2 regions of the Ethanoligenens harbinense YUAN-3 genome follow, and region 1 is predicted to be linked to the other one. Evidence: predicted binding sites of a transcription regulator. Region 1 holds the regulator's gene; the other holds the start of a gene.
What was found. Region 1 encodes NrdR, which represses ribonucleotide reductase genes. Its sites were predicted from a motif close to CACNANATNTNGTG; they were not measured.
Positions count from the first base shown of each region.

Region 2: the regulator NrdR is predicted to act here: its motif matches at 3,614-3,627, upstream of ETHHA_RS12540 (anaerobic ribonucleoside triphosphate reductase).

Region 1 is NC_014828.1:2,863,487-2,871,049, reverse strand. It holds gene secF (protein translocase subunit SecF) at 1-868, shown strand, start outside; gene ETHHA_RS15945 (hypothetical protein) at 1,258-1,521, opposite strand; gene ETHHA_RS13520 (sugar phosphate isomerase/epimerase family protein) at 1,766-2,551, shown strand; gene ETHHA_RS16415 (DUF6514 family protein) at 2,847-3,128, shown strand; gene nrdR (transcriptional regulator NrdR) at 3,232-3,690, shown strand; gene ETHHA_RS13505 (DUF4363 family protein) at 3,854-4,237, opposite strand; gene ETHHA_RS13500 (DUF421 domain-containing protein) at 4,262-4,966, opposite strand; gene ETHHA_RS13495 (Ppx/GppA phosphatase family protein) at 5,183-6,091, shown strand; gene ppk1 (polyphosphate kinase 1) at 6,108-7,563, shown strand, end outside.
Region 2 is NC_014828.1:2,672,632-2,680,194, forward strand. It holds gene metK (methionine adenosyltransferase) at 1-122, shown strand, start outside; gene ETHHA_RS12530 (hypothetical protein) at 324-665, shown strand; gene nrdG (anaerobic ribonucleoside-triphosphate reductase activating protein) at 733-1,254, opposite strand; gene ETHHA_RS12540 (anaerobic ribonucleoside triphosphate reductase) at 1,251-3,596, opposite strand; gene pyrE (orotate phosphoribosyltransferase) at 3,981-4,664, shown strand; gene ETHHA_RS12550 (ABC transporter ATP-binding protein) at 4,871-6,706, opposite strand; gene ETHHA_RS12555 (ABC transporter ATP-binding protein) at 6,708-7,563, opposite strand, start outside.

The sequences.
Region 1 (7,563 bases):
GTCGGCGATTTTCGGCGTCAAGCTGGATATCCAGTTCAAAGGCGGCGCCATCATTCAGTATTCCTACACCGGCACGCTTGACCTTTCCACCGCGCAGACACTGGCCAACAAAACAATCGCGGGCGGCGATTTTACCGTGCAGGTCGATAAGGTGCCGGCCAGCCATACGCAGCTTCTGGTGCTTCAGACCACCAAAGCGCTCACCAATACGCAACAGGCTTCGCTGTATAACGCGCTCAACAAGCAGTTCTCATCCAACAGCCTGAAAAAGTATCAGTCCAACGATGTGTCGCCTCAGACGGGACGGCAGTTCTTCCTCCAGAGCATCGGTGCGGTGCTGTTGGCGGCGCTGCTCATCGTGCTGTATGTCTGGATACGCTTCCGGCATATCGGCGGCCTGCCCGCCGGTTTGACGGCGCTCATCGCGCTGCTGCACGATCTGGTGATTGCGTTTGTGGCCTTTTCCATCTTCCGCATCCCCATCAGCGACAGCTTCGTCGCCGTGGCGCTGACGATTTTGGGCTATTCCATCAACGACACCATCGTGGTCTACGACCGTATCCGTGAAAACCGCGGCTTGTTCGGCCGCAGCATGAAGTTCAAGGATATCGTCAACCGCAGTATCAATCAGTCTTTCACCCGTTCGATCAATACCACGCTGGTCACATTTCTGGCCATTGCCACGGTCTGCGTCTTTTCCATTATTTTTCACCTTGACTCCATTCGCGGGTTTGCCCTGCCGATGATGGTCGGTGTGGTGACCGGCTGCTATTCCACCATTTGCATTGCCGGGCCGCTCTGGGTGAGCTGGGTGGAGCATCAGGAAAAGAAAGATCAGCGTCGCGCCGGGGATGTGGTCGAAGGCTGAACAGGTCCAATAAAATGAAAGCGCGGCCGCAGCCGCGCTTTCATTTGCTACCTGTACGTTATGCATGCTTTCTCTGGTTTCCCAGACCGAAAAAAGGCTGTACGTAGGACTGCCTTTTTGGACTCAGGCTGTGCGGGATGTTTTTCGCACGGGTTTGCCTAAATCAAAAGCGGGCTGTGCCCGCCTGTACTCGCTCTGCGGTGCGGGGCCGGCGGATCAGGATTCAGGCTGTGCGAGATGTTTTTCGCACGGGTTTGCCTAAATCAAAAGCGGGCTGTGCCCGCCTGTACTCGCTCTGCGGTGCGGGGCCGGCGGATCAGGATTCAGGCTGTGCGGGATGTTTTTCGCACGGGTTTGCCTGAATCAAAAGCGGGCTGTGCCCGCGCCTGTTATGCCCGTCGGCGTTCCTTGATGTAGAGGTCGCCTAACAGGCTGGCGATCACGGTGGCGTCGAACACGCCGAAAGCGGCTGAGAATGCGCCTTTGATGTTGGACAGCATCGTCATATAATCGCCGACGTGTCCCAGCAGCAGGGTGAACAGGATGGCCATCGCCAAAAGCCCGCAGGAAAGGCGGAACCCGTCGGTCAGCATTGTGACCGTGAGCGGCTCCATTTGGCGCAGATTTGTGAACAGCGTACGCAAGAACTGCATGGGTTTTTCCTCCTCGGGAAAGAGCGTGGATATGCGCCCGGCACGGCGGGCATGGTTTTGGAGCGGTTTCACCGCATGGCTTTTACACGATTCTTACCAAACTTTCCACTATAGTAGCACGTTACGTATGGCCGTACAAGGCGTAAGTTTTGCCAGAGTATGCAGATGTGCGCTAAAAAGGATTTATTACCGTGCCGCGCGCAGTCTGTGGTGTGCATGGAGCGCGGAGCGTCTGGAGGCCGGTATGGAAGTTGGTATTTCTACTGCCTGTTTATATCCGATGGAAACGGAGCAGGCCCTTGCGCTTGTGCTGGAGCAGGGTGCTCATACGGTCGAGATCTTTTTCAATGCCGAGTGTGAGTACAATATTACCTATCTGCGCCGCCTGCAGGCTTTGCTCACTCGTGCGGGGGCGGTTGTCAGCTCCATCCACCCCTATACCGCGGCGTACGAATCGATGATGTTCTTCTCAGATTATCCCAGCCGGTTTAGTGATTCGGTCTCGCAATACCGCCGCACCTTCGCGGTGGCGGCGTTTCTCGGGGCCAAGGCGGTGGTATTTCACGGCGCGCGCAAAGACCTGCCCATGCCCATGGAGCAGTACTGCGAGCGGTTCGCGCGCCTGGCGCACGCGGCCAAAGAAGAAGGCGTGGTGCTGGCGCAGGAAAATGTGGCGCGCTGCAAATGCGGCGGCGTCGAACAGGTCGCGGCCATGCGCCGTATTCTGGGGAACGATGTCCGGTTTGTACTGGATGTCAAACAGGTCCGGCGCACAGGGGAAACAGTGGAGGCCATGTGCGCCGCAATGGGGGGGCAGATCGCCTGTGTGCATCTGAGCGATGCCGCGTACGGGCGCGACTGTCTGCTTCCCGGGGCAGGGCAGGTCGATCTTCCCGCGCTGCGCGGCAGGCTGGCGCTCCAGGGGTTTGTCGGCCCTCTGCTCATCGAAGTTTACCGCACGGGATTTGTCCACCATGCCGAACTGCACACGGCGCTTTCGCTTGCGACCCGCATATTTTCCTCGGAGTAAATTTTTTGCCATATCTGATTTTGCAGTGAAAATAGACCGAACGCGATTTTGTAAAAGTTGAATGTTTTTTGAAATCGACACAAAACGACCGATTTCCCCATAGAATATCCGTTATATGGAAATTATTTGTGCGAATGCCCAAAAAATTCTTGTAAGATTTATGCAATATTTCTGAGTCTCGTACATAAAGCACGCTTTCATCCGTATTGTCCAGCAAGTATAATATTCTTGGACGGCAACCCGAATGCGGTTGTTGTAATCGCAAGAATATCGCGTCTATTTGGGGGAAATACAGATGAAGCAACCAACAGCGACCGCGGAGGTACGGGAAGGGGAGAGATGCGTTGGGGTAGCTCGGTACTATGTAACAAGCTGCAATTGCGAGATCGCTCCCGTCCAGACGTATGGCGTGTCGGTCTCTTTTACGGGGGAGCAGGGTGCGTCGTATTCAGATCAGGTGAATGATATCTGTTTCTCTCAAAAACAGGCAGAGGACCTGTTGCACCTCCTCGCAGCACACACCGTAACGCCGGTTTCACTGCGCGACGTGGTTGAGGACTACCTAGCGGATCGGTAGGCACGGTATGTGTTTTCACGGTCGGGGGTGCGGAACCGCCTGAAGCCGATACCGGCGGGATCGGTGCGTGGCTCGGATTTCTGCCCTTGACGGAGGAAACAACATGAAGTGCCCTTATTGCGGATACCTTGAAAGTAAAGTGGTGGATTCCAGGCCCATTGACGAGGGGGGGCGTATCCGTAGGCGGCGCGAATGCATGCGTTGCCAAAAGCGGTTCACCACTTACGAAATGGTGGAAAGCCTGCCGCTGGTCGTCATCAAAAAAGACAACTCCAGACAGGCGTTCGACCGTCACAAACTGTTGGGCGGTATGCTGCGCGCGTGTGAGAAACGCCCGGTGCCGCTCGGTGTTCTGGAAAAAGCAACGGATGAGATCGAAAATACTCTGCAAAGCTCGCTGGAACGGGAAGTCACATCCAAACGGGTGGGCGAACTCGCAATGGAAAAACTCAAAGAGATTGATGAAGTTGCGTATGTGCGGTTTGCTTCGGTTTACCGCCAGTTTCGTGATATCAACACATTTTTGGAAGAACTTAACAGACTGTTGGACAGCCGACAATAGGCCCGTTTCCGTTCTGTCTGCATCATGAATCCCCCAAACGTCTTGCGCGCCGTCCTGCTTCACACCCCACGCGGAAAAATGTGATCGGTTCCTTTTTGATCACTTTTTACCAAAGCAGACAAAACAAAGGCCGTCCGCATTTCGCGGGCGGCATAGGCTGTGTTTAAAGAATGTTTTCCCAGTTAATTTTTTCAACATACCACAAATGTGCCAGTTGCATTTTCAAAATATCGCATTCGGCATCAAATTCTGAGGTTTCGTTGTTTTCCAGATAAGCGGGAAGTTTGGCGACCGAGGTGTTCACGATATCGATTTCGCGGTGGTCGATCATCATGGGAAGGATGCGGCTGTTTTTCTGCCACAGGGAGAAAAACTGCCGCATCTTTTTCTGGGTATCGGGCGAATCGCCGTTCCGGTGGTATGCGGCCTGCGCGGTTTCCACGGCGTTCACCATGGAATGGGTGCTCACGGCCAGATAATATTGGCCGGCGGCAATCACGGCGATGACCAGAATCAGGATGATCGCAACAACCTTCAGTTTGTTCACGGCGGTCCACCTCCCTTTGCGGTTTTATCCGGCGGCGCGTGCGCTCGAAAGCGCGCCGCCGTCCTTTTTGATGATGATGGTTTTATCCAGGTTGTCCACCGTCATCAGAAACACACCTTCCACCGTTACTCCCTGCGTGGAAAGGATGGCCTCCAGCCAGTCCCTGTTTTTTCCGGCGGCGCGCAGCGATTCGGGAAACAGCTTGCCGTCGCAGATGAGGGTGGTGGGCAGGCCGCCGTCCGGCGGGCACTGCACATGCAGCATTTCGGCTGTGACAGGCGCCTTGGCGCAGGAGGGAAACACGCTGAGCTTGCCGTTGGTTTCCAGCACGGCAACCGCCACGTCGGTCACGTTCATATAACCGCAAAGGCGGAGTTCTTCCATCAGGTCGTCCACGGTAAAGCGCAGGCGCCGCATTTCCGACTGGTTGATCTGGCCGTTCTGGATGAGGATGCTCGGCCGGCCGGTAACGACGCGCCGCAGGCGGGAGCTGAGCAGCGTCAGCCCGGAAAGCGCCACTTCGCAGGAGATGAGCGTTAGAATCGGTACGATTCCGCTGGTGAGGGGCGTGCCGGTCTGCTGCATGGGCACTGAGGCAAGGTCGGATATGAGAATGGCCACCACCAGTTCCGACGGCTGGAGCTCCCCGATCTGCCGCTTGCCCATCACCCGCACGGCGGCGATGACGACGGCGTATAGAATGAGCGTACGGATAAACGCGATTCCCATGGGGCAACCTCCTTGATGCGCATCGAGCGTGAGGCCGCCCGCGGGCGGCGGTTGCTGCGTTTATCATGTGCGGCCGGGCAGGATGTTATGCACATTCTGTTTCCTGCGTTGAAACTACGGGGAGGACATGCTACAATAGACTTGTATAGAGATGTTTAAATGAAGAAAGCCGGGCGGAGTGCACGGCAGGGGAAGAATGGACGGCGAAAGGAAAGCATGAGAAGAGCGGTCGTGGATCTGGGTTCCAATACCATGCGCATGGAGGTCTATGACGAAAAAGAAGGGCAGTTGCAGCATATCGTCAGCGCCAAAGAAGTGGTGGGAATGATCGGCTATATGGAAAAGGGGGAGATCAGCGAAGAAGGGATCCTCCGCGTGGTGAACGGTCTGCGCGCCTTCCGCGAAACGGCGGTCGCCGTGCGGGTGGAGCGTTTCAACTGTTTCGCCACCGCCGGCCTGCGCGCCGTGAAAAACGCCGAAGACGTGGTGCGGCGCGTGAAAGAGCAGGTGGGGATCGATGTGGACATCATCAGCGGCGAGGAAGAGGCCCGGCTGGATTTCGCGGGCGCGTATATCCCACCGGAGGTGGAGAAAGGTCTGGTCGTGGATATGGGCGGCGGCAGCACCGAGATCGTGCGCTTTGCCGACGGGCATATCGACAACTGTATCAGCCTGCCGTACGGCAGCCTTTCGCTTTATAAGCGGTTCGTGAAAAAAATTATTCCCGGCGCCGGGGAATTGCGCAAGATCAAGGAGTTTGCAGAGCACCAGCTCGAATGTGTGGACTGGCTCAAGTCGGTGGGCGGGCATGTCTGCCTGATCGGCGGCACGGGTCGCGCAATCGCCCGGCTGCACCAGGATGTATACGGGCGCGCGGGGGAAGCGCTGCAGGGCTATATGTTCGATGCGCAGGATATCGCCGCGCTGATGAAATGGGTGCTGTCTCACCACAAGGTGGGGGTGCGGCGCATCCTGCGGGTGGAGCCCGACCGCATACACACCATCCTGCCCGGTATGGCCGCCCTCGCCCGTCTGGTGGGCTATGCCGGCGCCGCCACCGTATCCCTCAGCCGCAGCGGCGTGAGGGAAGGCTATCTCAAGACCGTTATGCTTAATGACAGATGAACGATGAGGTGAACAAATGTCCGCGTTGTATATAAACCGCGAACTTTCCTGGCTCAAATTCAATGAGCGCGTCCTGGAGGAAGCGTGCGACACATCGGTGCCGCTGTATGAGCGGCTGCGCTTTTTGTCGATCTTTTCTTCCAACCTCGACGAGTTTTACATGGTGCGCGTGGGCAGCCTGCTTGACCAGTCCCTGCTCGGCGGTAACAATGCCGACACCAAAACCGGCATGCTGCCCGAGGAGCAGATCGCCGCGGTGAATACCGCCGTGCAGCAGATGTATCCCCGCAGAGACAAAGCATATGCGGACATATTGCGCGATATCGGCGTGTTTTCGCATGTTTCCTATAAAGGGCTGGACGGCGGAGAAAAGCGCGTGGTGCGCACCTATTTTGAAACAGAGATGCTCCCGCTGCTCAGCCCGCAGATTATCGACGCGCACCATCCGTTCCCGCATCTGGAAAACAAGGTCATTTATATCGGCGTGCGGCTCAAATGCAAGGCAGGCAAACTGTTCGGCATCATCCCCCTCACACGGGAGATCGACCGGGTGTACTTCATCCCCGAGACCAGCAAGTTCCTGCTGGCCGAGGATATTCTGCTGCGCTTTGCGGATACGGTGTTCGGGGTCTATGAGGTGGAGGCCAAGGCGATCTTCCGTGTGACCCGCAACGCCGATATCGACTCCGAGGAAGGCGTGCTCGACGAGGATGTGGATTACCGCAACTATATGCAGGAGATCATCAAAAAGCGGAACAAACTCTCCCCGGTGCGGCTGGAAACCGACCGGGCGGGGGATGACGAGTTGCTGGCGTTTTTCCTTTCCAAACTGGAGCTGCAGCGCAGCCAGTGCTTCCTTTCCTCCGCGCCGCTGGATTTTGCGTTCGTCGGCGTGCTGGAGGAACAGATCGGCGCCGAGGAGCGCGGCAAACTGATGTTTTCGCCGCTGCGCCCCCAGTGGCCGGCGGGGGTGGACCGCGCGGCGCCCATGATCCCGCAGGTGCTCCAGCGGGACATTCTGCTCTCCTATCCGTTTGAGAGCATGCGTCCGCTGGTGGAGCTCATTCGCCAGGCATCGGAAGATCCCCGGGTCGTCTCCATCAAGATGACGCTCTACCGCATCGGGCGCCAGTCGCAGATCGTGCAGAATCTCTGCGCCGCCGCCGAAAACGGCAAGGACGTTACCGTGCTCATCGAGCTGCGCGCCCGTTTCGACGAACAGAACAACATCAACTGGTCCCGCTTGCTGGAAGATGCCGGCTGTAAGGTCATCTATGGCATCGAAGACTACAAGGTGCATGCCAAGATCCTGCTCATCACCCGCAAGCAGCGGGGAGGTGTGGAATACATCACCAACATTGCCACCGGCAACTACAATGAGACCACCGCCAAATTCTATACGGACCTCTCGCTCATGACCGCCAACCGCGAGATCGGTGAAGACGCCGTGGCGTTTTTCCACAACGTCAGCA
Region 2 (7,563 bases), 190 kb from region 1:
TGGACCTGCGCAAGCCTATCTTCCGGAATCTGGCCGCTTATGGCCATATGGGCCGCGAAGATCTGGGTGTTTCGTTTGAAAAGACCGATCTAGCTGAAACCCTGCGAAAGGCCGCTTTCTAATCAAGCGTGACGATAAAGCAAAGGCCGCTGCCTATACGGGCAGCGGCCTTTGCTTTATGCGGATTTTGCCAGTTCTATGTTCGTCCAACTCAATTGATTTACAAAAGATGCACAAAGTTATCCTGCATTTTTGCGGGGTCTTTCAGTCGATTTCACCACCGGCACATTCCTATCATAGACTGGAAAAAAGGGGTGGTGGATATGTTCCAACTGATTGCCGGCATTACGATTGCGTTTTTCACCGTGATTGGCATCACCGAGGTGTTCCGCTGCGGCCTGCGGTATTTGCTGACGCCTCCCGAAGACCGCGTAACTTATGTGGTGCGGGTGCATGGCAGGGATGAGGGCGTGGAATACATCGTGCGTGCGCTGGCTTTTGCCGCACGCGAGCAATGTGCCAGAAACGTGCCTGTCATCATTCTGATCGACGACGATATGGATACGCAAACACGGCAGATCTGCGATGTGCTTGCCGGAGAACTGGGCTGTGTGCGCGTTTGCAAATCACAGGAAATTCCACGCGTGATCAATGCGGAAGCCTGAGTTCTCGGTGTCGCTCGCCAAACAAAAAGCCGCACAGGCTTTGCCGTGCGGCTTTTTGTTTGTTATCCTAACGGGGTTCATCCAGTCGTTTCGGCATTGGGGCACCGCTTTGCAGTGACATGGGCACATCCAGCAGGCGCTGGTTGGCGGACCCTTTATACAGCAGATCGTAACTCATTTTATCCTGTTCAAACCGACCGTCCACCAGGACGTCCAGCACGCGGAGCAGGTGCAGCACATCCGGCTCGGCCACGCTGCGCGCCGCCAGCTCTTCCCAAGTGTACCCCGTATACGCCCAGACGGAGTAGCCCGCATCTTTGGCTTGTTCCGCCAGTTCCTCCATTGCATCGCACTGGCAGAACGGTTCGCCGCCACTCAGGGTCAGGCCCGCGAGCAGCGGGTTTTCCCGCATGGCGGCCAGCACCTTTTCAGGCGGCGTCTCATGCCCGCCCGCAAACGGCCAGGTCTGAGCGTTCTGGCAGCCGGCGCAGTGGTGCGGGCAGCCTTGCGCAAATACCACGAACCGGATGCCCGGCCCGTCTACGATGGACTCCCGGACTACCCCCGCCAGACGCAGCGGCGCGCTCAAAGATTCTCCATCTGCCGCACTTTTTCATTGCAGTCGAGATGCTTCACACGGTCGTGTTCCTCGGCGCGCTTGGCGTTGTTGAAACGGTCGAGCGTGCCCACCAGATACCCGGTGATGCGGCGGATACGCTCAAACGGATGCTCGTCATCCTCCGCGCGTCCGCATTTGGGGCAGCGATCACCGATGATGCCCGTAAAGCCGCAGACCGGGTCACGGTCCACCGGGTGATTGATGGCGCCGTATCCGATGTTGTTTTCTTTCATGCAGCGCACCACAGCCTCAAACGCGTCCAGATTCTTGGTGGGGTCGCCGTCCAGTTCAATATATGTAATGTGGCCGCCGTTGGTCAGTTCATGGTACGGTCCTTCCAACTGGATCTTCTGGAACGCGCTGATGGGATAATAGACCGGCACATGGAACGAGTTGGTGTAATAGTCGCGGTCGGTAACGCCCTCGATGATGCCGAAGCGCTCTTTATCCATCCGCACGAAACGACCGGACAGGCCCTCCGCCGGGGTGGCGATGAGCGAAAAATTCAGATTGTGACGCACGGTGGCCTCATCCATCCGTTTGCGCATGTGCCCCACGATCTCCAGCCCCAGATTCTGCGCGCGCTCCGATTCACCGTGGTGCTCGCCGATCAGCGCCTTGAGGCACTCCGCCAACCCAATGAAACCGAGCGTGAGCGTACCGTGCTTGAGCACTTCACGCACTTCGTCGTCCGGCCCAAGTTTCTCCGAGCCCAGCCAGATGCCCTGGCCCATCAGGAACGGGAAATTCCGCACCTTTTTCCGCCCCTGAATCTCAAAACGGTCGAGCAGTTGGTCGATCACCAGCTCGATCTTACGGTCGAGCTCTTCGAAAAAGGCATCCACATCACCGTGACTGCGCAGGGCAATGCGCGGCAGATTGACCGAGGTGAAACTCAGATTGCCGCGACTGTTGATGATCTCATGCGTGGGGTCCACATAATTGCCACCCACGCGCGTGCGGCAGCCCATATAGGCCATCTCGGTTTCGGGATGTCCTTCCTTATAATACTGCAAGTTAAACGGCGCGTCGATAAACGAAAAGTTCGGGAACATGCGTTTGGCGCTCACGCGGCAGGCCAGCCGGAACAGGTCGTAGTTCGGGTCGCCCTGCTCGTAGCTCACGCCTTCCTTCACGCGGAAGATCTGGATGGGAAAAATGGGGGTTTCGCCGTTGCCCAGACCCGCCTCGGTGGCCAGCAGCACATTGCGCACGGCCATGCGGCCCTCGGGCGTGGTATCCATACCGTAATTGATGGAGGAAAACGGGATCTGCGCGCCCGCGCGGCTGTGCATGGTGTTGAGGTTGTGAATGAACGCCTCCATGGCCTGGTAGGTTGCACGGTCGGTTTCCTCATAGGCGCGCCTGAGGGTAAATGCCTGCGCGCGCCGCACGATGTCTTCCGCATAGGTTTTTTGCAGCAGCGCCGACTCGCGGGTCTGGTAGGCGTTGTTGTTAGCCAGCACCGGCAGAATCCCCTGCTCGTCCAAAAGCGCCGCCACGGCTGCGACGGTCTTCTCCGCGTTTGCGTCCTCCGCAATCAGTTCCAGCGCACGGGCCATGTTCTGCCGGTAGCGTCTCGCATAGGTCTTGCGCACGCCGATGGCCATGGCATAATCGAAATTCGGGACACTCTGGCCGCCGTGTTGGTCGTTCTGGTTGGACTGGATGGCAATACAAGCCAGCGCCGTGTAGCTGTTGATGTCGTTGGGCTCGCGCAGGAAGCCATGCCCGGTGCAGAAACCGTTTTCAAACAGCTTGACCAGGTCGATCTGGCAGCAGGTGGTGGTCAGCGTCAGAAAATCAAGGTCATGAATGTGAATGTCGCCTTCACGGTGGGCTTTGGCGTGTTCAGGCTTGAGCACGAACATATCATAAAACTGCTTGGCGCCCTCGGAACCGTATTTGAGCATAGTGCCCATGGCGGTATCGCCGTCAATGTTGGCGTTTTCGCGCTTAAGGTCGTTGTCCAGCGAGGATTTGAAGGTGAGCTCCTCATAGATCTTCATCAGACGGGTGTTCATGTCCCGCACGCGGGTGCGGTTGGCCCTGTAAAGGATATACGCTTTCGCGGTACGGGCATGCCCGGTCTCAATGAGCACGTGCTCCACAATATCCTGTATGCCCTCCACGGTGGGAATGCTGTCCCCGGAACGGCGCTGGATCTCCTCCGTCACCTTTTCGGCAAGAGCCACTGCCATGTCATAATCGTGGCCGCCGTTGGCTCTGGCGGCTTTATAGATGGCATTCGCAATCTTTTCCATATTGAACGGGGCCTCGCGTCCGTCACGTTTTCTGATCCGGGTAATCATCCGCGTCTCTCCTTTAACACTATATATAGTATGCCTGCTGCTTTTACATCCAGCATGATGTGTTTATTATACCCAACCGAATACCATTTTGCAAGGGAGTGGGAAAGATTTCGCGCTTCCTACAAAAAACGACCACAGCCTGTCCCATCTCCTGTACGGACGGGTGGAAAGTGTGGTATACTGAAGATATATGTGCAAGCAAAGCGCCGATTTTCGTGTGCATCGCGCAGCAATATTATACTTTTGGTATTTTTCGTATTATTATTTCATTTTCCGACGGCATTTGTACAGGCGCTTTCACGAAACCGGAGGAAAACCGGAACGACCCGCCAACGCGGCGAAATGGCGCGGGCCGGGAGTCCGGATGGGAAAGGAACAGGACCTATGAGCGAGATCGAGCAGAGCAAACGGGATTTCATCACCTTTATGGTGCGGGCAGGCGTCCTCACATTTGGGGATTTTGTAACCAAAAGCGGACGCAAGACCCCCTATTTCGTCAACACCGGCAACTATGGTACCGGCGCGCAGGCGGCCAAGCTGGGCGAAACCTACGCGCGTTGCATCCACGAGCGCATCGGCAAGGTGGACGCGCTGTTTGGCCCGGCCTATAAAGGCATCCCGCTCGCCACCGCCACCGCAGTGGCCCTGCATACGCTCTACGGCGAGGACGTGGGCTACTGCTTCAACCGCAAGGAAGCCAAAGACCACGGCGAAGGCGGCAACATGGTAGGGTGCCGGCTGAAGGACGGCGACTGCGTGGCCATCACCGAAGATGTGGTCACGGCGGGCACCTCGGTGCGCGAAACACTGCCGCTGCTGCAAAAGGCTGCGGATATCACCATTGCAGGGCTGATCGTCTCGGTGGACCGAATGGAAAAAGGCGTGCACGGCAAGACCGCCATCGAGGAATTGTATGAAGACTTCGGCATCCGTACCTATCCGCTCGTCACGGTGCGGGAAGTGCTCGCGGCCCTCCACAACACCGAAATCGACGGTCGCATCGTCATCGACAACGCAATGAAAGCGCGGATGGAAGCCTATATGAAAGAATACTGTTCGGAAAATTGAACAAATTTTCTACAAATCGTTTGCCTGTTCGACGGCATTTTACGGTGCACTTTTTGCCGTGACGGACAAAAAACATGCACAACCGCACGCGCCGGGCTCTTACATCTGTAAAAGCCTGGCGCTTTACATCTCCTGATCGGCAGGTTCGGCCGCCCGGATGGCGTGCCGGTCCTTCCGGGCCTTTTTTAGCCGCGCTGATTCCGTTCTTATCCAAAAGTCGTCTGGCTGTTCCAGAGCCTTGCATACAGGCCGTCTTGGGCGAGCAGTCCCTTGTGTGTGCCCTGCTCGGCGATCCGCCCGCCGGACACTACAAGAATTTGATTGGCGTCCCGAATGGTGGATAGACGGTGCGCAATGAGAAAACAGGTGCGCCCGCGCATAAGCCGCACCATTGCCTCCTGAATGCGTTTTTCGGTGCGGGTATCCACATTGGAGGTTGCTTCGTCGAGGATGAGCACAGGCGGGTCGGCCAACACGGCGCGCGCAATGGTGAGCAACTGCCGCTGCCCCTGGCTGAGCGACTGCTCACCAATAACGGTGTCATAGCCGTCCCACATGCGGGAGATAAAATGGTCCGCCCCCGCGGTTTCCGCCGCGGCGCGCACCTCTGCGTCGGTGGCGTCCGGCCGGCCGTAGCGGATGTTCTCGGCGACGGTGCCGGGCATCAGACTGGTATCTTGCAGCACAATGCCAAATGCGCGGCGCAGGCTGGCACGAGTGTATTGCCGCACATCCACCCCGTCAAACAAGATACGTCCGCCCGTCACGTCATAAAATCGATTGAGCAGGCTGATGACGGTCGTCTTGCCCGCGCCGGTGGGACCCACCAGCGCCACCACGCTGCCCGCTTCCGCCCGGAAGCTGACATGGGAAAGCACCTGCACGTCCGGCCGGTAGCCGAACGATACGTCTTCGAACGCGATCTCACCGCGCGGATGCGAAAGTTCCACGGCGTCCGGCGGATCGCCCGGTTCGGCAGGCGTGTCCAACACCTCAAAGATGCGCTCCGCGCCCGCCACCGCCGTCTGAAGGGAATTATAGGTATTGGCCACATCATTGAGCGGGCGGGTGAACTGGCGCGAATAGCTCAGGAAACTGGCAATGACCCCCACCGTGACCATTCCGCGCACCGCCAGAATGCCGCCTACACCCGCCACGGCGGCGAACCCCAGGTTGCCGATGACATTCATGATGGGCATCATGTAGCCCGACCAGATCTGTGCCTGGATGGAAACATCCAACAGGGCATTGTTGGCGGCGTTGAATTCCTCCACCACCTGCTTTTCGCGTCCGAACGCCTTGACCACCGACAGCCCGGAAATACTCTCCTCCACATGGCCGCCCAGCCGCCCCAGCGCCGCCTGCTGCGCCGAAAACAATTTGGCAGTGTGGGTCGTGACGGTCTTGGAAAGCAGGAATACCAGCGGCACCGTAACGAGCGCGGCCGCCGTGAGCGGCACGTTCAGCGCCAGCATGAGCCCAAACGCCCCGACGATGCCGGTAACATCCGCCAGCAATGACACGGTGGACTGCGAGATGGTGGTGCTGATATTATCCACATCATTGGTAAAGCGGGACATCAGATCGCCATGGGTGTGCACGTCGAAAAAGGCGATAGGCAGCGCCTGAATACGGTCGAACAGCACACTGCGCAGCCGCCCCACGATGCGCTGGGACGCACCTGCGATCAGGCGGTTTTCCAGCACCGTCAGCAGCCAGTCCCCCGCAAACACCGCAAGCAGCAGGCCAATGACGGCAAAGAGCGGCGAAAACGCCACCTTACCGCGCCCGCCCGCCATATAGTCCACGGCGCGCCCTTCCAGATAGGGCACGGCCAGCATAAGCGCGGCGTCCACCAGCACGAACACCACGATGACGGCCAGGATGCGCTTTTCTTTTGAAAAATAGCCAAGCAGACGAAGCACTGTTTTGCCGAACTGCCTGGGCTTCTCCACCGGGCCGCCGCGGCGCGGGCGCCGCCCGCCCGGGCGGATGGACGCCATATACGTCGCTGCGGCTGCTGTTTGCCGTTCTTCCGCCATCTTACACCCCCGCCTTCCCAAACTGCGACGCGAAAATGTCCCGATAAACCGCACAGCTTTGCAGCAGCGCTTCATGCCTGCCGCTCCCCACAACCCGGCCCTCATCCAGCACCAAAATCACGTCGGCGTCCATCACCGAGACGATGCGCTGCGCGATGACGATGCAAAGCAGCCCGCGCGCCACCGCGTGCAGTCCCTCGCGGATCTTACGCTCAGTCACCGCGTCCACCGCGCTGGTGCAGTCGTCCAGGATAAGGATGTCCGGTCGTCGCACCAGCGCACGCGCGATGGCAAGGCGCTGCTTCTGCCCACCCGAGAGATTCACGCCACCCTGACCAAGACGGGTCTCATAGCCCTCCGGCAGGGCGGTGATAAAATCATGCGCCTGCGCCAGCTTTGCCCCCGCGCCGATCTCCTCCCTCGTGGCATGCTCATCGCCCCAGCGCAGGTTTTCGAGGATGGTGCCGGTGAACAGTGTACTTTTCTGCGGCACCACGGCAATGCGCCGGCGCAACGCCGCCGCATCCGCCTGCCGCACATCCACACCGCAGACTTCCACCGTACCTTCCGCCGGGTCGTAGAACCGGGGGATGAGGTCCACCAGGCTGGTTTTTCCCGCGCCGGTGGACCCGATCAGGCCCACCGTCTGCCCGGCTGTGCAGGCAAACGAGATATCCTGCAGCACTGGTCCGCCGCCGGGATAGGCAAACGTCACATGCGAAAAGCGCACTCGTGCTTCTTCCCCCAGCTCACGCGGGCGGGCAGGCTCCCGCAGTACATCCTGCGCGTTCATCACTTCCCCGATGCGCTCCGCCGAGGCACGCGCACGTACAAACATGGTAAATACCATGAAAATC